Regions from separate parts of the Solibaculum intestinale genome, predicted to be linked through region 1. Evidence: predicted binding sites of a transcription regulator. Region 1 holds the regulator's gene; each other region holds the start of a gene.
What was found. Region 1 encodes HrcA, which represses chaperone genes, less so after heat shock. Its sites were predicted from a motif close to TGTTAGCACTCNNNNNNNNNGAGTGCTAACA; they were not measured.

Region 1 (7,181 bases):
AACCGGTTGACGCCCCGCACAATCGGAATGTTGACCACCAGGTTGGCCGTACGGGATAAAAGCCGGATGAGAAACCAGCCCAAAATCAGGAATACCAAAAGCAGGATACCGCGCAGCATGAGGATGACCACCGGTTTTACCACCGTGTCCACAATGGCTGCCGCCGCCGCGGCGCTTTGCCCGGCGATGGACTCCTGAATCTGCGGCGCCAAATCCTGCACCGAATAGCCAAAACTTTCGATGAGCGAGGAAAGGAAGCCAGGAAGGCCCGCAACCGCCTGCCCGATGATGTCCTCCAATTCGGTGGAGGAAACGGTGGCCAGCTGTACCTGTACCCGGTCTACCAAGGCGTTACGCAAGCCTGCGTCAAACAGCCAGTCCGCCGCCGCGAAGGAAAGAAACACCGCCGCGAAGAATACCGCAATGTTCCCCACCGTGCGGATAAAAATAGAGGTAAATCCCCGCCTTGCCGCCGACCAAATGAGCAAAAACGCCAGCGCAACGAGAATCAGATCGAGAAAAAGTCCCATATCAAAAAACAGGCCCCTTTCAGGCAAAATGAGAAGTACACTTGCTTTTCTTAGACGTAGCAAAAAAGAAAAACACTGCTGATTAAAACCAACCATCGGTTTTTCCCAAAACTGCCATAGGCGTAACAAATATACTATAGCACAATCGCCGCCGTATTTACAAGCATATGCTGCATTTTGCCCCAAAATGTTGTAGCCTATCCCATACGAAAACCGGCATGCAGCCGATAGGCCGCATGCCGCACGAAGCTTCCCCTTAACTGATAAAATCCTTGAGCTTGTCGAAAAAGCCCTTGCGCTTTTGGTAATTGTGGTCGGAAGCGTTCGACTCGAATTCCTTGAGCAGTTCCTTTTGCTTTTCGGTCAGGTTCTTGGGGACCTCGATGGTCACCCGGACAAACTGGCTGCCCTTGCCCCGGCCGTTTAAGTGGGGAATACCCCGGTCCTTGAGCTTAAACACGTCCCCAGGCTGGGTGCCCTCGTGCACGTGGTAGCTGACTTTGCCGTCCAGGGTAGGAACCGTGATGTCCGCCCCCAGAGCCGCCTGGGAGAAGGTCAGGGGAATCTCGCACCACACATCGAACCCGTCCCGCTCAAAGAGAGGATGGGGCCGCACGTTGACGGTAATGTGCAGGTCGCCCGCCGGGCCGCCGTTGGCGCCGTAGTCGCCCTGGCCCCGCAGGTTGACGCCCTGGCCATCGTCGATACCAGCCGGGATAGTGACCTCCAGCCGCCGCGAACGTCGGATCTGGCCGGTGCCGCTGCAGTTTTTACAGGGTGTGTCGATGATCTTGCCCTTGCCCCGGCATTTCGAACAGGTGCGCTGGGTCTGCATCACGCCGAAGGGGGTGCGCTGGGTCACCCGGACCTGGCCTCTGCCTCCGCATTCCGGACAGGTTTTCGGGGAAGTCCCCTTTGCTGCACCCGAACCGCCGCATTCCGGGCAGTTCTCCACCCGCGGTGCGTTTACCTCCACCTTGCAGCCCTTGGCCGCCTCCTCAAAGGAGATGGTGACGGCGGTGTTGATGTCCGCGCCGCGTCTTGGAGCGTTGGGGTTGGCAGAGCGGCTGCTGCCCCCGCCGAAGATGGAGCCGAAGATATCGCCTAAGTCCCCCATGTCGCCGAAGTCAAAGCCGCCGAAGCCGCCGCCTCCATAACCGCCGGCGCCGTACCCGCCGCCCGCGCCATAGCTGGGGTCTACTCCGGCATGGCCAAATTGATCGTAACGCGCCTTTTTGTTGCTGTCCGAGAGAACCTCGTAGGCTTCGTTAACCTCCTTGAACTTGGCCTCGGCATCTTTGTCGCCGGGGTTTAGATCCGGATGGTATTGTTTTGCCATCTTGCGATAGGCCTTTTTGATTTCGTCCTCCGACGCGTTTTTTTCCACGCCGAGTACTTCGTAATAGTCGCGTTTTTGAGCCAAAGTAATCCCGCCTTGTATGAAAAGTCATGGGTCGTGGCCGCCGGGCGGCCACATGCGTCTGCTATGTAACCGCTCTTCCATAAACAGGCGAACGCGTAAGGAGGAAACTCCCCCTTACGCGGTACGTCGCCCGGTTTGGTTCAAACGGGTTTCTTATTTCTTGTCGTCATCCACGTCGTGGAACTCTGCGTCGTAAACGTTGCCGTTTTCATCGGTCTTGGGGCCGTCGTTGGGCGTGCCGGCACCGGAGGAAGCTTGCTGCTGAGCGGCGTTATAGATTTTCTCGCCCACCTTCATCAGCGACTGCTGCAACTTCTCCTGGGCGGCCTTGATCATCTCCACGTCGGTTCCCTTGAGCGCTTCCTTGAGGGCGTCAATGTCCTTCTGGACCGCGTCTTTTTCCGCCGCATCAATCTTGTCGCCTGCTTCGGTGAGGGTCTTCTCCGCCTGGTACACCATCTGGTCGGCGGCGTTCTTCGTGTCTACCTCTTCGCGGCGCTTCTTGTCTTCCGCTGCGAACTGCTCGGCGTCCTTGACCGCTTTTTCAATGTCGTCCTTGCTCATGTTGGTATTGGAGGTGATGGTGATGTGCTGTTCCTTGCCGGTGCCCAGGTCCTTGGCGGACACATGGACGATGCCGTTTGCGTCGATGTCGAAGGTGACCTCGATCTGCGGCACGCCGCGGGGCGCGGCCGGGATGCCGTCGAGACGGAACATGCCCAGGGTCTTATTGTCACGGGCGAACTCGCGCTCGCCCTGCAGAACATGGACTTCCACGGAAGTCTGCCCGTCGGCAGCGGTGGAGAACACCTGGCTCTTCTTGGTGGGGATGGTGGTGTTGCGGTCGATGACCTTGGTCATGACGCCGCCCATGGTCTCGATGCCCAGGGACAAAGGCGTAACGTCCAGAAGCAGCAGGCCCTTAACCTCGCCGCCCAAAACGCCTGCCTGGAGCGCCGCACCGATGGCCACGCATTCGTCGGGGTTGATGCCCTTGAAGGGCTCTTTGCCGGTGAACTTCTTGATGGCTTCCTGCACCGCGGGAATGCGGCTCGAGCCGCCCACCAGAAGGATCTTATCCAGCTCGTTTACGGAAAGGCCGGAGTCCTTGAGGGCCTGGCGAACCGGGCCCATGGTGTTTTCCACCAGATCCGCGGTCAGCTCGTTGAACTTGGCACGGGTAAGCGTCATGTCCAGATGCTTCGGGCCGGTGGCGTCGGCGGTGATGAAGGGGAGGTTGATCTGGCTGGTGGTCACGCCGGACAGCTCGATCTTTGCTTTTTCCGCCGCTTCCTTTAATCGCTGCATGGCCATCTTGTCATTCGACAGGTCCACGCCGGTTTCCGCCTTAAAGTTCTGTACCATCCAGTTGATGACCCGCTGGTCGAAGTCGTCGCCGCCCAGGCGGTTGTTGCCGGCAGTGGCCAGGACCTCCTGCACGCCGTCGCCCATCTCGATGATAGACACGTCGAAGGTGCCGCCGCCCAGGTCGTAGACCATAACCTTTTGATCGGTTTCCTTATCAATGCCGTAGGCGAGCGCCGCGGCAGTGGGTTCGTTAATAATGCGCTTGACCTCCAGGCCCGCGATGGTACCCGCGTCCTTGGTGGCCTGGCGCTGGGCGTCGGAGAAGTAAGCCGGAACCGTGATGACCGCCTCGGATACCTTCTCGCCCAGGTACGCTTCCGCGTCCGCCTTGAGCTTTTGCAGGATCATGGCGGAGATTTCCTGGGGCGTATAGGCCTTGCCGTCGATGGTGACCTTGCGGTTGGTGCCCATGTCCCTCTTAATGGAAGCGATGGTGCGGTCAGGGTTGGTGATGGCCTGGCGCTTTGCCACCTGGCCCACCATGCGTTCGCCGTTCTTAGAAAGCGCCACCACCGACGGGGTGGTACGCGCGCCTTCCGCGTTGGTAATGACGACCGGTTCGCCGCCCTCGATGACGGCTACACAGCTGTTCGTCGTACCCAAATCTATGCCGATTACCTTTGCCATACTGAAATTCCTCCTAAACGGTTTGATTTTCTATCTGTGAATCTATGAAAAACGCTGCGAACGTTAATTGGCTACCTTGACCATGCTGTAACGGATGACCCGGTCGCCGGTTTTATAGCCCTTCTGGAAGCACTCGACGATTTCGCCGTCTCCCGCTTCCTCGTCCTCCACATGCATCACCGCATGATGCAAGGACGGGTCGAGCGTTTCGCCCACCGTGGGGATTTCCTCCACCTTGAGCTTTGCAAGGGCATCGAGAAACTGCTTGTGGATCATTTCCACACCCTTCTTAATGTCCTGCGCGTCCCCCTGGGCGGTCAGCGCCCGCTCCAGATTGTCAAGCGCCGGGAGAAACTCCGCAACCGTCGACGCCTTCGCGTCGTTCCAAGTAGCGTCCTTTTCCTTGGCGGTGCGTTTGCGGTAGTTGTCGTACTCCGCCGCCGTGCGCAGCAGCAGCTCCTTTTGCTCTTTGAGCTCCTTTTGCAGCTGCTCCACCTGCGCCTGCAACGGATTTTCCGCCTCAGGCTCCTTCGCCGTGTCCTGCTCCTGATTTTCCGCCGCTTTGTTTTGAACCGTCTCGTTTTCCGCGGCCTTCGTTTCCGCCTTTGCGTCTTTCTTTTTCAATGTGCGTCCCACCTTCTATGTTTGTTGTGAATCCGCTTGTGACCCGCCTCCTTCGTCCAGGTCCTCCGATAGGAGGTTGCCTAAACGCAGGGCGAAATATTCAAGGCTTGGGATGATTTTTGAATAATTCATCCGGCTCGGTCCGATGACGCCGATGGTGCCGCCCTCCCGGCTGCCCAGCCGGTACCGGGCGATGACCACGCTCGAACCCGACAGCTCCGGGGTGGGGCTTTCGCTTCCCAGCACCACGTTCACGCCTCCGTGGTATTGATGGAGCAACTCGGCAAGCTCCTTGCGCTTGGCTAAAAACTCCATAAGCCGCCGTACGTGCTCCCCGTCAAACTCCGGATGGATCAGCAGGTTCGCCTGGCCTTCCAGCCGTACCTGCGCCTGTGCCGCCTCGCTCGCCGTCTCGTACAGGCCGATGAGCAGCGGGGTCATGGTGAAGGCGTGTTCCCCTAAAGACGCGGCCAGCGTCTGGACAAAGGGAAGACAGATGTCCGACAGGGGCACGCCGCAGACATGTTCGGCCGTCACCCGGCGAAACCGTTCGCACAGCTCCGGGGTAATGTCCGTGTCGGTCTTAAACAGCTTCGATTTCATCATGCCCGCCGACGTGACCAGTAAAAGGATGGCTAGCCGCCGTCCCGCCGCGATCAGCTCGCATTTGAGAATGACCGCCGTCTCGCTTTCCGGGGTGGTGGACAATGCCGCAAACCGGGTCAGCTGCGCCAATGCCAGCGACGCGTTTTCCAAAAGCCGTTCCGGGTCGTCGGCGTGTTCCTCCAGCATTGTATCAATAAACCGGCGCTCTTCCTTTGTTACCGGGGCATGGGACATAAGCTTGTCAATATACAGCCGGTATCCTTTCGGGGACGGAATCCGCCCAGCCGAGGTGTGCGGCTGCTCCAAGAGGCCAAGCTCGGAAAGCTCAGCCATGTCGTTGCGGATGGTAGCAGAGGAAACCGCTCGGTCGAGGGCCTCCTGCAACGCTTTGGAACCAACTGGTTCGCCCGTGTTGATGTAAGCCTCGATGAGAGCGGACAGCACCTTTAATTTGCGCTCACCAAGCTCCATGGTTACAAACCTCCAGACTGTTTTAGCACTCAATAACTTAGAGTGCTAATCTGAGTATTAATTTACCATTCCCGTTCTTCTTTGTCAAGAGGCCATTTGTAAATACTTTATGTACAAACGAAAAAAGGCGGCCACCCCGGTATGGGGCGGCCGCCTTTGGCATGTTCTTTAAACAAGGGCATAGAAGAGGGCGCTGCCGAAGGAGAAAAGCCCCACCAGAAAAACGCATGCATACTGGGGCCAGCGGATGGGTCGTTTCGCCCGCTCGGTTATCATTTGCCCGGCCAGCGCCAGGAAGAACCCGCCGCATAAAATGGCCGACGCCATATACCGCACGTCCATGGTACAGGCGTGAGGCATTTGAAAGCAGAAGTTTAAGTAAGAGGCTGCTTGCAGCAGCACGTTCCCGGCAAGCAGGGCCAGCGGGAGCCGAGGGCCCCGACCGAACCCTTTGACAAGGCAATAGACAAACGCCGCTGCAATCAGCAAAAGCATCGCCAGGTTTGCATAGACGAGAACCCAGGCGAAGGGGGCGAGGGCCTGGTAGCTGGCCTCGCCGAAGAGGGAGTTCTTGACCACGTACATGGGGATGTTGTAATCGTCCGCCACCGACACGTAGGGAGAGCCGGTGAACTGGTCAAAAGGCAGGGAAAAGAGCCGCTGGAAAACGGAATAGTTGCCCACATACTGAAAGCTGTCCTCCGGCAGCATGGGTACGTAGCCGAAGGGCTGGCCGAAGCGCAGAAAATTGCGCACCGAGTACCATAGCCCCAGCGGCGCGCATACCGCCCCAAAGGCCGCGAACTGGCCCACCAAGCGTCCCTTTTTCCTCGATTTGAGAAACCCATACAGCAGCACGGGCGCCACCAAAATCGCCACAATGCCGCAGGAGAGCTTGGTCATCATGCCAAGCCCGATGCACAGCGCCAGCAGCAGGATGTTGCCGAAGGTCTGCCGATAGTACCACCGGATGGTAAACAAAACGGTAAGCAGGAAGAACAGGAGCATTAGAATGTCGTTGTTGATGCCGCTGCTCATGTAGAGCATGGTGGGGTGGAAGGCGGCGAAGAGAAGGGCGCACAGCTGAAAAACCGGGGAAAGACGGAAATAGGCGAGAATCTTTTGAAGCACCACTAAAATCGCCATGGAGTAGAAGACGGTCAGAAGCTGGATGTTTTCCACGCACCGTTCCACCGAGAAACCCAAAAGCAGCCCCGCCTTGACCCACAGGGCTGAGATTATATGATGAAGGGGCGGCTGGTAGAACTGCCAGTCGTCGCTCTGAGGAAGGGTTCCCTCTTCCCAGAGAAGCTGCATGTATCCCAAGTGCCCCTGACCGCCCAAGCCCTCCACGTCGTGCTGGCGGATGGTATAAGGCGTAGCGGCCATGTAAAGAATACGGAGGAACAAGGCCCCCGCCAGCATGAGAAACACCGCCTGCTGCAAGGTAAGCTTGCCCGACAGGTACCGGGCCGCCCCCACGCAGGCGGCCGTCCCTACCAGAAGCAGCAGCACGGCCCGCCAGACGGCGC
Region 2 (7,181 bases), on a different contig from region 1:
AGGGGCGACACATGGCTTCAAGAGCGGGCAAACACACACTTATGATGCAGAATAAGCCCTGCATCTCCGGCTTTGCGGCGGTGGCGGGCAAAAAGGAAGGGGAAGGCCCCTTGGCCCGGCGGTTCGACAAGCTCTATGAGGACACCCACCTGGGCCAGACCACCTGGGAAAAGGCGGAGAGCACCATGCAGGGCGAGGTGGTAAACCTGGCCTTGGGCAAGGCGAACCTGACCGCGGGCGATTTGCAGCTGATTCTGGCGGGCGATCTTCTCAACCAGTGCATCAGCTCCACCTACGGGTTAAGGGAACTTAATGTGCCGATGCTGGGGCTGTTCGGCGCGTGCTCGACCATGGCCCTGTCCTTGGGGACGGGGGCGGTTCTGGTGGAGAGCGGCGCGGTGCAAAACTGCGCGGCGGTCACCTCCTCGCACTTTTGCACGGCGGAGCGGCAGTTCCGCTATCCGCTGGACTACGGCGGGCAGCGGGCCCCCACCTCCCAGTGGACGGCCACGGCGGCGGGCAGCACGGTGCTGACCCCCGGCGGGAACACAGGCGTTCCCAGTGTGCAGGCGGTGACCTTCGGCAAGATTGTGGACATGGGCATCACCGACATGAACAACATGGGCAGCGCCATGGCCGGCGCGGCGGCGGACACGATCACCACGTTCTTTACCGATACCGGCTTAACGCCGGGCAACTTCGACATGGTGCTCACCGGCGATTTGAGCCAGGTGGGAAGCGATCTGATGAACCAGATCCTGGTTCGAAACCAAATCGAGCTCAAGGAGAGACACGCCGACTGCGGCCTGCTCATTTACGACCGGGAAACCCAGGACGTGGCGGCGGGCGGCTCGGGCTGCGGCTGCTCGGCGGCGGTGCTGTGTTCGTATGTGCTACAGGAAATGCAGGCGGGGAATTTGAAGAACGTGCTGTTCGTGGGCACGGGGGCGCTCATGTCCCCCACCAGCGTGCAGCAGGGGGAAAGCATCCCCGGCATCGCGCACGCGGTGTGGATCACCGGCTGCTAGCCGCTTTCGGGAGGTGAAAGGATTATGGATATGTTTTTGGAATATTTGAAAGCCTTTCTGGTGGGCGGCGCTTTGTGCCTCATCGGGCAGCAGCTCATCGACCGCACGAAGCTGACCCCGGCGCGGATTCTGGTGGGCTACGTGGTGGCCGGCGTCATCCTGACCGCAGTGGGCCTGTACGGGCCGCTGGTGGAATGGGCGGGCGCGGGCGCGACGGTGCCCTTAAGCGGCTTCGGGTACCTGCTGGCGACGGGCGTGGAGGAAGGCATCCGGGAGCACGGGCTTCTGGGCGCGCTGACCGGCCCCTTTACGGCGGCGGCCGGTGGCGTTATGGCGGCGATTTTGTTCGGCCTGCTGGCGGGGCTTGTGGGAAAATCCCACGACAAGTCCTAACGAAAACGGAAAAAGGGCGGGGATTCCCGCCCTTTTCTTATGGGTCTGCCAGGTTTCGGATAGAGACATATTGTCTGCGGCTTTGCCAGCAAAGTAAAAAGGTTATCTCAATTGAGGTAACCTTTTTTTCAATGAAATCGGTTAAACTTACCTTGTTAAAGAATTTGGATGGTACTATTTTTCATACCACAAAATGATTACAATTTTGCACATTACCTTTTTCGAACATGCTCACTATAATAAAGAAAATCATTAAGAAAGGATGCAATGGCGATGGACGGCTTTCGAATTGAGGCAACCAAAGAGCGGATCGCATCCACCATCCGGTTCAGACAGGATTATTACGACCGGCTGATGCAACTGAGCTATCAATACAACGTTTCCTTCAACCAGCTGGTAAACCAATGCGTCGCCTTTGCACTCGAGCATCTGGAAGAAGCGAAGGGATTCCCCCATGGGTAAGCGGCGGCGTATTTTCACCCGCTAATTCCGAATATTTGTTCGAATTTCCTTGACTAGAACATATGTTTTATCGTATACTATCCTCATAAGGAGGGATCGTCTTGGATCTGTTCGACAAGCTCAAAATCCTCACCGACGGCGCCAAATACGACGTGGCCTGCACTTCCAGCGGCGTGGACCGGGAAAACGGGTCCCACGGTATGGGCAGCGCCGTGAGCTGCGGCATCTGCCACACCTTCTCGGCGGACGGGCGGTGCGTTTCCCTTCTGAAGGTGCTCATGACCAACTGCTGCATATTCGACTGCGCCTACTGTGTCAACCGGCGCAGCAACCCGGTTCCACGGGCAGCCTTCACGCCCCGGGAGCTTGCGGATTTGACCATGCAGTTCTACCGGCGAAACTACATTGAGGGGCTGTTTTTGAGCTCCGGCATCCGCAAAAGCCCGGACGATACGGTGGAGCAGTTTATCAAAACCGTTCAGATCCTGCGAAATGAATACCATTTTTACGGCTACATCCACGCGAAGGCCATCCCGGGCGCGGATCACGCGCTGCTTACGAGGCTCGGGCTGCTGGTGGACCGGATGAGCGTGAACATTGAGCTGCCCAGCGAAAAGAGCCTGTCCCTTCTGGCGCCGGACAAGTCGAAAACCTCCATCCTAAAGCCCATGGGGTTCATCACCGGCAAGCTTCAGGAAAACCGGCGGGATTTGGTGCAGTACCGGCACGCGCCGAAGTTCGCCCCTGCCGGGCAGAGTACGCAGATGATTGTGGGGGCCAGCGGGGAAACCGATTACCAGATTCTCTCTCTGAGCAGCGCTCTATATAAGAAGTATAAGCTCAAGCGGGTGTTTTTTTCGGCGTACATGCCGGTGTCCTCCAACCCCTTGCTGCCGGCGGCGGACACGCCCCCGCCTCTTTTGCGGGAGCACCGGCTTTACCAAGCCGACTGGCTCCTTCGTTTCTACGGCTTCGAGGCCCACGAACTGCTCGACGAGGCAAACCCCAGCTTTAACCCGCTTATCGACCCCAAGTGCAACTGGGCGCTGTCCCACATGGACCGGTTTCCGGTGGAGGTGGGGAAAGCAGACTACGAGGAGCTTTTGCGGGTGCCGGGCATTGGGGTCAACAGCGCGAAGCGGATTCTGGCGGCCCGGCGGGTAGGGCCTTTAAGCTACGAGGGGCTTAAGAAGATCGGGGTGGTGCTCAAGCGGGCGCAGTATTTCATCACGGTAAACGGCAAGCTCAACGACGGGCTTCGCATCACCCAAGACGGCATTCTGCGCAGCCTCATCTCCCAGCAGGGGGTGGAATACCTGCGGGGGCAGTCGGCCGAGCAGTACGAGCAGCTGAGCCTCTTTTCCCAGGGGCGTATCGGAGGAAGGGAGGCGGTGACATGTTTGCGGGCGGGGATGTAGTGTACGAGTACGACGGGACGCTGGACGGCTTTTTCTGCTGCGTGTTCGAAAGCTTTCGGCGCAAGGAGACGCCCGCTGATGTGCGGCCCTTTTGTTCGCCCCAGATGACCCTTTCCCCGGTGCGCTCCATTGAGACCGACTCTAAGAAGGCCGAACGGGTGCGGCGGGCCATCCCCAAGAAGCTGTCCTGGGAGGGGATGACCCTATTGGAGCACGCGTTTTTGACCTTTCTGGAGCAAAAGGAGCTTTTTATGCTCCGGTTTGTGCAGCTGGGGTTTGACATGGGCCCGAACGTGATGCGCCATTTGACGCACGACACGGTGGCGGCTCTTTTGAAGGCCCAGCGGCATCTTTACAACGAAAGCCACCGGTACAAGCAGTTTGTCCGCTTCTCGGTGTCCGGCAAGGTGCTCACCAGCGTCATCAAACCTTTAAACCAGGTGCTGCCTTTGATTGCCCCTCATTTTATCGACCGGTATCCGGAGGAGGCGTTCCTCATTTACGACGAGACCCACGGCATGGCCCTCGTCTACCGGCCGGGCCAGTGGGCCATTGTGCCGGTGGATTCCTTCGAGCGAAACGACCCGGACGAGGAAGAGCAAAAATACCGGGACCTGTGGTGCGAATACTATGACGCCATCGCCATTGAGGGGCGGTATAACCCCAAATGCCGTGTAAACCACATGCCGAAGCGGTACTGGGAGGAGATGACCGAGTTCTGCCGGGAGCGAAAGCCGGGGCTTCGGCGAAACGACGCGCCTTTGGCGGGGCGGCGGGCGCTGAATGGAGAATAACGCACAAAAATGCCTCCTTGCAGCTGCAAGAAGGCATTTTTTCATTTGATATAGCGGTTTTGCCGTTTGGGCGGGGTATTGCGCCGGCGGATGCCTTCGATGAGTGTGTCGATCAGCAAAGCGATAAGGATGCCCGCCGCGTAACAAATCAGGTCGCTGACTAAGAAGCCCTGGCCCAGCACCAGCCCTCCCAGGGTAGTGGCGCGCACAGAGTCAATCCAAGGCGCGTGATATATCTGGGAAAACTCAATCCCATAGGAAAAGACCAGAGCGCACAGGGATACGAGCCACACGGGTTTTCGCGCCAATAAGACGGCAAAAAGGAAGTAGACCATCATGGCCCAGATGGTGTCTCCCCCGTACTCGCCCAAAAACGCGGGCAGGTCTGCCCGGAAGGCCCGGGAAGCAAGCCCCAGCCCGATGCAGGCCGCCGCCAGGACGGCATATAGAATACGATTTCGTTTCATCGAAGAGTCCCCTTTCGTTTGCAGGGAGTATCATACCACGAAACCGCAGGTTTGGGAAGCGGGTGGTCACAAAACGTTCACAGAAAAAAGCTTGCAATTTCATGAATTTGGTATTATCATAGATTAGCACTCTATGATAATGAGTGCTAATTTTAAAATCAAAATGGCATTATTCGCCGGATAAAAAGAACCCATCGAAAGGAAGGACGTTTTCATGGAAGTCAAACAGTTTCAGGCGGAATCCAAGCGGCTCTTGGACCTGATGATTCACTCCATCTACACCCACAAGGAGATTTTCCTGCGCGAGCTCATTTCCAACGCCAGCGACGCCATTGATAAGCTCCATTACCGCTCTCTCACCGAGGAGAACGTAAAGGTGGACAGTGCTGCCTTTGAAATCCGCATTGACCTGGACAAGGAAGCCCGCACGCTGACCATTTCCGACAACGGCTGCGGCATGACCAAGGAAGAGCTGGAAAGCAACCTGGGCGTTATCGCCAAAAGCGGGTCCCTGGCCTTCAAGCAGGAAAACGAGGCCAAGGAGGACATTGACATCATCGGCCAGTTTGGCGTAGGCTTTTATTCGGCCTTCATGGTCAGCGACAAGGTGACGGTAATCAGCCGACCCTACGGGTCGGACACGGCTTATAAGTGGGAGTCCGAGGGGGCCGACGGGTATACCATCGAGGAATGCCAAAAAGATTCCTACGGCACGACGATTATCCTGCACATCCTGGAAAATCGGGAGGAGGAAGACTACGACGAGTATCTGGATTCCTACCGCATTCAGGGGATCGTCAAGAAGTATTCCGACTACATCCGCTACCCCATCAAAATGATGGTGGAGAAGAGCAGGCCCAAGGAGGGCAGCGAGGGCGAATACGAAACGTACACGGAAGAGGTAACGGTCAACAGCATGGTACCCATCTGGAGAAAAACCAAGGCAGAGGTCACCGAGGACGACTACAACCAGTTCTATAAGGAGAAGTTCTTCGACTTTACCGATCCCGCCCGGGTCATCCGTTCAAGCACCGAGGGTACGGCGACCTATACGGCCCTTCTTTTCATCCCGGCTCGCACGCCTTTCGACTATTATACCAAGGAATACGAAAAGGGGTTGCAGCTTTACGCAAACGGCGTGCTGATCATGGAAAAGTGCGCGGACCTTCTGCCTGATTATTTCAGCTTCGTCAAGGGCCTAGTGGATTCCCAGGACCTTTCTCTGAATATTTCCCGGGAGATGCTCCAGCATGACCGGCAGCTGAAAATCATCGCCTCCCGCTTGGAAAAGAAGATCAAGAGCGAGCTTCTTTCCATGCAGCAAAACGACCGGGAGAAATACGACGCGTTTTTCAAGAACTTTGGCTTGCAGCTGAAATTCGGCGTTTATAACGACTATGGCACCCATAAGGAGCTGCTTAAGGACCTGCTGGAATTCTACTCTTCTGCGGAGAAAAAGCTCGTTACGCTCAAGGAATATGTCGAGCGGATGAAGGAGGACCAGAAGTTCATCTACTACGCCTGCGGCGACACGGTGGAAAAAATCGACCGGCTGCCCCAGACGGAGCTGGTCAAAGACAAGGGGTACGAAATCTTGTACCTGACGGAAAATGTGGATGAGTTTGCACTCAAGGTGCTTCATGAGTTCGACGGGAAGGAATTCAAGTCGGTGTCCGCCGGGGACCTTGGGTTTGAGGAAACCGAGGAAGAAAAGAAGGAGGACGAGGCCCAGGAGAAGGAAAGCCGGGAGCTTTTCACCTTTATGGGCGAAGCGCTGGCCGGCAAGGTGAAGGCGGTACGGGCATCCAAGCGGCTGAAGTCCCACCCGGTGTGCCTTTCCAGCGACGGGGAGCTTTCTTTGGAGATGGAGAAGGTGCTGAATGCCATGCCCACTGACGAGAAGGTGAAGGCGGAACGGGTGCTGGAAATCAACGAAGGCCATCCCATCTTCGCTACCCTGACCCGCCTGTACGAGACGGACAAGGAGAAGCTCAAGGATTACGCCGCCCTGCTTTACGACCAGGCTTTGCTCATCGAAGGGTTCCCCATCGAGGATCCGGTAGCATATTCGAACCTGGTTTGTTCGCTGATGGCGGATCAATAATCAAAAGCCCGGCCCACGGCGTTCGCCGCGGGCCTTTTTGTATGCGTTGCTTTCCTTTCGGCAGTAAGGAAGCCGAAATCGAAAAAAGGTAATGCCCCGCTTCCACAGCTGGGCACACAACCGCCTCCTGTGTTCCCTGCGGCAGGAGATCCGGCACATGGTCCAGAGTCTTGTCTGCTTAGTGCGAATGTCCTGCCGGGCAGCCGCCTAGATTCTTTGTTTAGATTGCCCAACCGGTTTGGGGCGCTTTCGCATTGTATCAGGGAAAAACCGTGCTATAATAAAAACAATGGAATTTGTCGAATCAGAAAGGATGGATTGCCTATGGCGACGCAGTTGGAACTCAAGTACGGCTGCAATCCCAATCAGAAGCCCGCACGGATTTTCGTCAAGCACGGGGAGCTGCCGGTGACGGTGTTAAACGGCCGGCCCGGTTACATCAACTTTCTCGACGCGCTCAACTCCTGGCAGCTGGTGCACGAGCTAAAGGAGGCCACCGGTATCGCGGCCGCCGC
Region 3 (7,181 bases), on a different contig from region 1:
CCGTCATCAAGGCCTGCGGTGAAATCACCCGTGCCGACGAAAACAAGACCGCGACTCTGACTGCAGTTGTCATGAGAAACGGCGCTTTGACCATCAAGGAATTCAATGTCCGGGTCAATAAGGCTGCCGAGGATACGGAAGCTTACAGCGGTACCCCGCTTTACAACTATAACTTCGGTACCAACGACGGCTTCTATACCAAGAACTCCGGCAGTCTTGTGGGCATCGGCACCATGGTCGGTTCCGCGTCTGCTTATAACGACGCCGATAAGAGCATGGTTCTGTCTGTCACCAACGAAAACGATTCCAAAGAAAACTACCTGAAGCTGCCGTCCGATACCTTCCAGGGCATCACCGAGGGCTTCAGCATCGGCATGTGGGTCAAGACCACCGGTTCCACCTCCCTCTTTGAGGCAAACATTGAAGGAGAGCCGTTCCTCACGATTCCTTCCGAGTTTATTCCCTCCAATCAGTGGTCCTATTTCATGTTCACCACCAGTAAAGACGGCATTGCCGTTTACGTGGACGGCGAGCAGGTCTACTCTTTGCCGGAAGACATGTCCTTTGTCTTTGAATTTCTCTCCAACCTGGACGTCCGCGTAGGCGCAGGCAAGGGCACCGTCTATGTGGACGATCTGACCATCTACGGCACCGCGCTGACCGCTTCCGAGGCCAAGTCCCTGGTCGACCCGAACTCGGCCTGGCAGACCTCCTGGAAGATCGACTTCGGCACCGAAACTTCTCCGGTTCAGGGCGGCTTCACCCAGATGACCGAGAAGACCGTCTACAACAAGAAGCTGGAACTTCTCCAGGCGTACGGTTTTGACCGCGAGATCAATTCCTATAAGACCGCGGCGGGCGGCGCGAAGATCTGCGACTTTGTGTACGCGGAAGGCGGCGCGGAATATAAGTTCATGGTAGACCTGCCCAACGGCACCTATCGTGTCTTTATGTACACCGGCGCGAAGGATTCCATCAACACCACCCACTTCTACTTCCAGGACAACAAGGACGACATACATACCCAAGTTACGCCCGAAGGCGTTGCTTCGGATAACTACGGCGGCCCGAACACCTATAACGTGGAAGTGACCGACGGCAAGCTGACGATCACCATCTGGGGCGACGCTGAGGAAGCGGCGGCTTATGCCCAGGCTTATGGCGGATCGGCTATGAGCGGCCGTATCGGCTCCATTGAGATCACCAAGATCGGCTAAGCAAAATTCCAACGCTTATTGGAGTAAGCGGCAAAAGGGCGGGAGAAATCCCGCCCTTTTCGTTTGTATGCCCCAAGCAAACCGGTCAAACGCGCCGCCGTAAGCAAGCCAAACGGCCAGTTCTGCACGTTTGCGCCCTAAAACAGGAAAAAGGCATCGCCCGTTTCACACAGACGGCATTTACGAAGGACCGCCGGCGTAATGGAAAACGCCGGCGGTCCTGCTGGTTGTTCTATTTTGAGCCTTTGCCGCGCGAACAGACGGCCAATCCTTCCTATAAAAGGGCGTTTCGGCCCTGTTCCAGACAAACACGCCCTCAGCCAAAGCTGCTCAAAGCGCCTTTTGTTTCCATCGCCCGCACAGAAAGTAGATCCCGCCCATCACAGCGGGAAGGACAGAGGAAAGCGCCTGCCCCCAATAGATGCCTTCCACGCCTAGGCTCAGCCAGAAGCCCAGCAGCCAGCAAAGCAAAAGCCGCATGCCGACGGCGTCCAGACAGGCGTTGGCAAAGGCAAGCCCCGCGCTGCCCGCCCCGGTGGCGAAGGAGTCGAATACGTACATGGCCCCATAAAAAAGCGCGTTAAAGGAACAGCAGATGCGAAGATACCGCACTCCTTCCTCGATCACCGCCGGGTCCGAATCGAATATGCCCAGCAGAGGACGGGCCGTTAGGTTCACCAGGAGTGCTACCAAAGCAGTAGCTCCCATCGCCAGGAGAAGTCCGCTTTTACAGGCCTTCTCCGCTCGCTCCGTTTTTTTCGCTCCCAGATTTTGACTGACCATGGTGGTCACCGCCGACCCCACCGCCCAGCTGAACATGCCCGCGAAGGTATTGATTTTCAGCCCCGCGCCTGCCGCCGCAGCGACCGTCACATCAAACTGGTTTAACATGCCGGTAACCAGCAGGTAGGACAGATTGACCACCGCCGTCTGTGCGGCGCTGGGAAGCCCGACGCGCAATATGGTCAGAGCCTCCTGTCTGCCGATGCGGATTCGCTTGACGCGAAAATTAAACAGATCCCCTTCCTGCCTGCGCAGGTAACCCGCAGCCGCCAGAAAGGATACTGCCTGAGAGGCAATGGTGGCCGCCGCCGCGCCCGGGGTTCCCAGATGCAGCCCGCCCACTAGCAGAAGGTCCAGCACGATGTTGAGAACGGAAGCCAGCAGGACGAAGTAAAGCGGGCGTTTGGCGTCTCCCAGCCCCCGCTGGACCGCCACCACCATATTGTAGCCGAAGACGAAGACCGTTCCCGCGCAGAGAATTTCCATGTAAGCGTCGGCGTCCTGCATAGCGGGCTGGGGAACGCCCAGCAGGGAGAAGGCCTGCCGGTAGAAGAGAAGGCTGAGGACCGTCATCACAAGGGCGGCCGCCATCGTCATGGCGAATAAGGTTTCGACGGCGCGTTTTTGCCCCGGTACGTCCCCGGCGCCCTTGCATCGCGCAACCAGAACTGTTCCGCCCATGGTGATTCCCATGCCCACGGCATTGATAACAAAGCTCAGCTGAGCGGCGTTGCTCACCGCGGCAAGCCCCGCGCTGCCCACGAACTGGCCCACCACCGCCATGTCCACCATGCTGTAAAATCCCTGCAACAGGTTCGATAACAGCAGCGGGATGGTAAAGCGAATGAGCTGCTTTGGCACGCTGCCGCTGGTTAGGTCCAAAACGGCGCAAGACACATCCTTGTCCGTTTTTTTTCGTTCCTTTTTGAAGAAACCAAACGGGCGCTTTGGCTGCTGCCCGTTGGAATGGATTTGATTTCGATGGATTGATTTCATAGTTGACTCTGCTCCTTTTGATTGGGATGGTCAAAGGCAGAGTCTGAAGCATTCAGGCGGCCGTTTTGGTTTCTCCATGCAGTTGGCCGCCTTGTTCAGGCCCTGCATGGAGCACATCAATGGGTAGTTTCATCTGGATTCCTTCCTCTCTGATTGCCGTTTCCAAGTTTGCCGGCACGCTTTTGCACTTAGCGGAAAAATTCGACCTTGTTCGTTGCCCGCCATGCGCCTCCGTCGGACACGTGGATAGGTCCCTCTTTGGCGGAAGTTACGCGGCCGTTAAACCGGGTTTTTCTTTAGTATAGCAGAACTTTGCTTTCTTTCCTACCATGCGCAAAAATTTTTGGGATCCCGTACCCAATGGCCCGGAAAACGAAAGAAGACCGCACAGCAAACGGCATAGCCGGGTCTCATTACTGGCGGCTGGCTGCGAACGCGATGCGGCGCCTTACACGGACCAAAATGAAAGAAAGGGGCCTTCCGGGGGAAATCCGGAAGGCCCGAAGTTTACTGGAAATTCGCTTGGCTTGGAAGATAGAAGGACGGATAAAAAGAAGAAGCGTTCTGATACATAGCTGACCCCTGGGGGATCAGCCGGCCGCCGCTTTGATTGAGAATCAGCATAGAAGCCCTCGCGGGATTTTGCATCCAGCCCGGAATGGGATTCTCCTGCGGATTGTTGCAATGAATGATGTTCAAGGAAACAAACCTCCCCTCATTGAAACTTGTACCGGAGGGTACGAAAAAGACCATTACCAGCCTATGCGCGAAAAGGAAAATGAGTGACAAGCATAGGGGAAAGATAGAGAAAGGCCAGGGCGGCGTTTCTGGCGGCTGCCGCTTAAAAAGGCAGACCGCAAACAAACGGTCCGCCCGAAAGAAACAATCTATTTTTCCAGCATGTCGAACAATAAGGACAAGATACGTAGCACTTCGTTCTGTTGCTCAAGGGGCAATCTCTCCAGCCTTCTCTGAAACCAGGCCCACTGCAAATTCGACGAATTATGGATAGAAGCATTGGTATGATTGAAAAGATCCTGGATTTCAACCTGAAGCCCACCCGCGATTTTACTGAGGGTTTCCAAAGTTGGATTCTGTTCGCCCCGCTCAATGTGCCCCAAATGCGCGCTGGTCAGCTTAGATTGGTATGCCAATTCTTCTTGACTCCATCCACGCTGCATGCGAAGTTTTCGGATATGTTTTCCAACGGAAAGGTTGATGTCCGTATTCGACATGATATCACCACCTGGAGTCATCATACGCTATATTCTGATATTTCACAAAGTATTATAGTATAAGCGACAAAATAAAAAATACTCTTGCGCCTAAAAAGAACGCCAATCGTAATTTTTATGAAATACAATCGTTTTTAAAGAAAGAAGAAAAGAAAAAAGGGATGTTTTTACATGAAAATCAGTTTCAAATCTTTTATAATTTTATTTGGAATTATTAGTAAAAAATATTGTATTTTGCAAATTACAGGTCTATAATGTTCCGGGGGGAATTTAGCAAGGAGGAATCAAATAAGATGCACAGGTACACCGTATGTGAAAATGAGATGACTTCAGAGGAATTGGGAACATATCGGTCCTATGGGCTTGCCTACCGGGAAGAGGACGGAAGGCAGACAAGGATTGCGGACATTTCCTTAGACCGCGCACAGGTGGAAATTTTGGCGCAGAAATGCAACGAGCTTGGTCTTGAAACCATACATGTATTTGACGCCATTGACAACTTTTTCGCCGAGCAAGCAGCCCTGTAACAGGAAAGAGCCGCCGAAATGCTTGGGCGGCTCTTTCCTGTTACAAAAGGCCCTGGAAAAATCTTTTTCCAGGGCCTTTTCCTTGATTTTATTTGATATCAATTTGGCGGGTGGGCGGAGGCGTTTCCTCCTTCTTGGGAAGCGTAAGCTCAAGAATGCCGTTTTGATAAGAAGCGGAAATAGCGTCCGCTTTGACGTTGGCAATGTTGAAGCTTCTGGAGAAGGAACCGTAGCGGCGCTCCTTGCGGACGAACTTATGATGGTTTTCCTCCACCTGGGCGTTGTGCTCCCCGTGGATGACCAAATAATCCCCGTCCACGTCGATGTGGATGTCTTCCTTTGCGAAACCGGGAAGCTCTGCTTGAAGGATGTATTTATCGCCCTTGTCTACAATATCGGTGCGAAACTGCGAAACACTGCCGCCAAAGGCGTCGCCGAAGAAGCTGCGTTCAAAGTTGTCCAGATAATCGAACAGGCTCTTTTCATTGTGTCCAAAAGGCATCAGATCAAACATACAAATCCCTCCTATGGTTAACGAGTTGTGAAAGAATGCGGGATGTCAGTTCGTTTTCTCAGGAAACATTGGATTCGCCTTCCTTTGCTTTCTTTCCTTTCAACAGCTTTCATTATAGGAGCCGGTTATGACAAAACATAAGATAAAATATGAAATATCTGTTAAAATTAGCACTCTCCTATTGAGAGTGCTAATTTGGGCGAGAAAAAAACGGGATGGAACACAAGCCCATCCCGGTAATAAGACCATATTGGTCTTTAATGGCAGCGTTTGAGCAAATAGCGGAAGAACAACAGCAATCCCGCCGGCACCCCGGCCAGGACGAAAACGCTTGCCAGAATCAATAACGTGGACATACCGCTCACCTCTCTTTGCAGTTCTGAGTATAGCATAAGAGAGATAAACGCAGTGTTATTTCCCGGTTTGGCCCGGTGAAGATTGTGTTAAGACTCGCCAGGCTCCTCCTCCGATTCCTCCGAGAGAGATTCTACCTTGTCCGAATTTGCTTGCCCCTTTGGTTTGTCGTCGAAGGTGCGCACAAAAAGGAACTTGCGAATGGCGAAAATCCCCGCAACCGCCAGGATGCCGATCAGAGTTTCCAGGGTCGTGGTGTGGTACACGATGATCTGGCGGGCGATGGCGTACAGAAGCACTTCGATGGCGGCGCCGGGCGTGTGTTTGATAAGCATTTTGATAAATTCCAGACCGATGACCAGCGCCAGAGCATGGCCTAGGAAGCCTTCGAAGGTGTCCACCGTCAGCAGCTTGCCGTCAAAAAGGCCCATCTCCTGGACCAAGGAAACCGAAGCCAGCAGGATGCTGATTAGGATGAGAATGGATACGGCAATTTCGATAAAGCCGGCGAGCCGGGTGATCCACTTGTTGAGCCAGTTTTTCATCGCGTTCCCTCCAACTTTTAATAGAATTATTGTACCGTATAGCGCAGTGGGTGACAAGCGAAAATGCAAGGAAAAAGAAAAAGAGCAGAAAAAACTTGAAACGGGCGCCCAATCGTTTCAAACACGGCCTATGAAAAAAGGGCCTCCGCCGCTGCCCAGACCAAAAACACAGCAATATTCCCCATCGCCTCTTCGTGCAACCTTGTGAACAAAGCCATACTTGTGAGGAATGGCGAATATACTCCAATAGAAACAAAAAGGGGGAATACATCGTGTCTTTTGGAATGGCGTTTGCTGGAGGCGGAACACGGGGAGCGGCTCATGTGGGGGTTTTGATGGCGCTGGAAGAAAACGGACTTAGGCCGGACGCGGTGTCCGGCGCAAGCGCCGGAGGCATCGTGGCAGGCCTTTACGCAGCGGGCTTTACCGCAAAAGAGCTGCATGAGGTGGTGGAGGAACTGTCGAAAAAAGGCATGCTGCTCGTCGACCCAGCCTATGGCGACATCCTCCTGGCCCTTGGACAGTTTCTCAGCCGCAGGCCCTTGTCCCTGTCCGGCTTTCTCAAAGGGAATCGGCTCGAGCGCTATCTGGATACCCTCACCGAAGGAAAAAAGCTCTGTCAGCTTTCCATGCGTACGGTCATCCCGGCGGTAGACTTAATCAGCGGCCTGGTGATATCCTACACCAACAGCCTGTTCGGCGTCCGTCCCATGCGGGGCGTAACGTGGGAAAACGAGGCTACGCTCAGCGAAGCCATGCGTGCCAGCGCGGCCGTGCCCGCTGTGTTCCGGCCCAAGGCAATCGGCAAACGCCGTCTGGTGGACGGGGGCGTGGTGGATATCCTACCGGTGGATCTGCTGGTGGCGGCAGGGGAAGAAAACGTGCTGGCGGTGGACATTTCCGGAAGCTATCAGTGCCCCGCGCATATCGACATTCTGGAGGTGGCCTCCCACTCGCTGGGGATTTTGCAGGATAACCTTCGGGAATGCAAAACGAGAGGGGAACGTCTT

Region 2: a site for HrcA is predicted at 4,684-4,714, ahead of htpG (molecular chaperone HtpG). Genes of this name have one in related genera too.
Region 3: a site for HrcA is predicted at 5,438-5,468, ahead of WMO26_RS03860 (Hsp20/alpha crystallin family protein). Genes of this name have one in related genera too.

Annotation. Positions count from the first base shown of each region.
Region 1 covers NZ_JBBMFD010000014.1:49,393-56,573, forward strand. Annotated here, with positions in the region: gene WMO26_RS08835 (hypothetical protein) at 1-530, opposite strand, end outside; gene dnaJ (molecular chaperone DnaJ) at 787-1,953, opposite strand; gene dnaK (molecular chaperone DnaK) at 2,107-3,948, opposite strand; gene grpE (nucleotide exchange factor GrpE) at 4,012-4,572, opposite strand; gene hrcA (heat-inducible transcriptional repressor HrcA) at 4,588-5,649, opposite strand; gene WMO26_RS08860 (glycosyltransferase family 39 protein) at 5,818-7,181, opposite strand, start outside.
Region 2 covers NZ_JBBMFD010000002.1:30,231-37,411, reverse strand. Annotated here, with positions in the region: gene spoVAD (stage V sporulation protein AD) at 12-1,028, shown strand; gene WMO26_RS02400 (SpoVA/SpoVAEb family sporulation membrane protein) at 1,053-1,421, shown strand; gene WMO26_RS02395 (hypothetical protein) at 1,695-1,883, shown strand; gene WMO26_RS02390 (putative DNA modification/repair radical SAM protein) at 1,985-3,301, shown strand; gene WMO26_RS02385 (TIGR03915 family putative DNA repair protein) at 3,280-4,095, shown strand; gene WMO26_RS02380 (ribosomal maturation YjgA family protein) at 4,137-4,562, opposite strand; gene htpG (molecular chaperone HtpG) at 4,777-6,666, shown strand; gene WMO26_RS02370 (phosphoribosylaminoimidazolecarboxamide formyltransferase) at 6,991-7,181, shown strand, end outside.
Region 3 covers NZ_JBBMFD010000004.1:37,744-44,924, reverse strand. Annotated here, with positions in the region: gene WMO26_RS03885 (lipocalin-like domain-containing protein) at 1-1,217, shown strand, start outside; gene WMO26_RS03880 (MATE family efflux transporter) at 1,548-2,996, opposite strand; gene WMO26_RS03875 (hypothetical protein) at 3,504-3,695, opposite strand; gene WMO26_RS03870 (helix-turn-helix domain-containing protein) at 3,884-4,231, opposite strand; gene WMO26_RS03865 (DUF6514 family protein) at 4,486-4,758, shown strand; gene WMO26_RS03860 (Hsp20/alpha crystallin family protein) at 4,847-5,272, opposite strand; gene WMO26_RS03855 (phosphate-starvation-inducible PsiE family protein) at 5,716-6,171, opposite strand; gene WMO26_RS03850 (patatin-like phospholipase family protein) at 6,444-7,181, shown strand, end outside.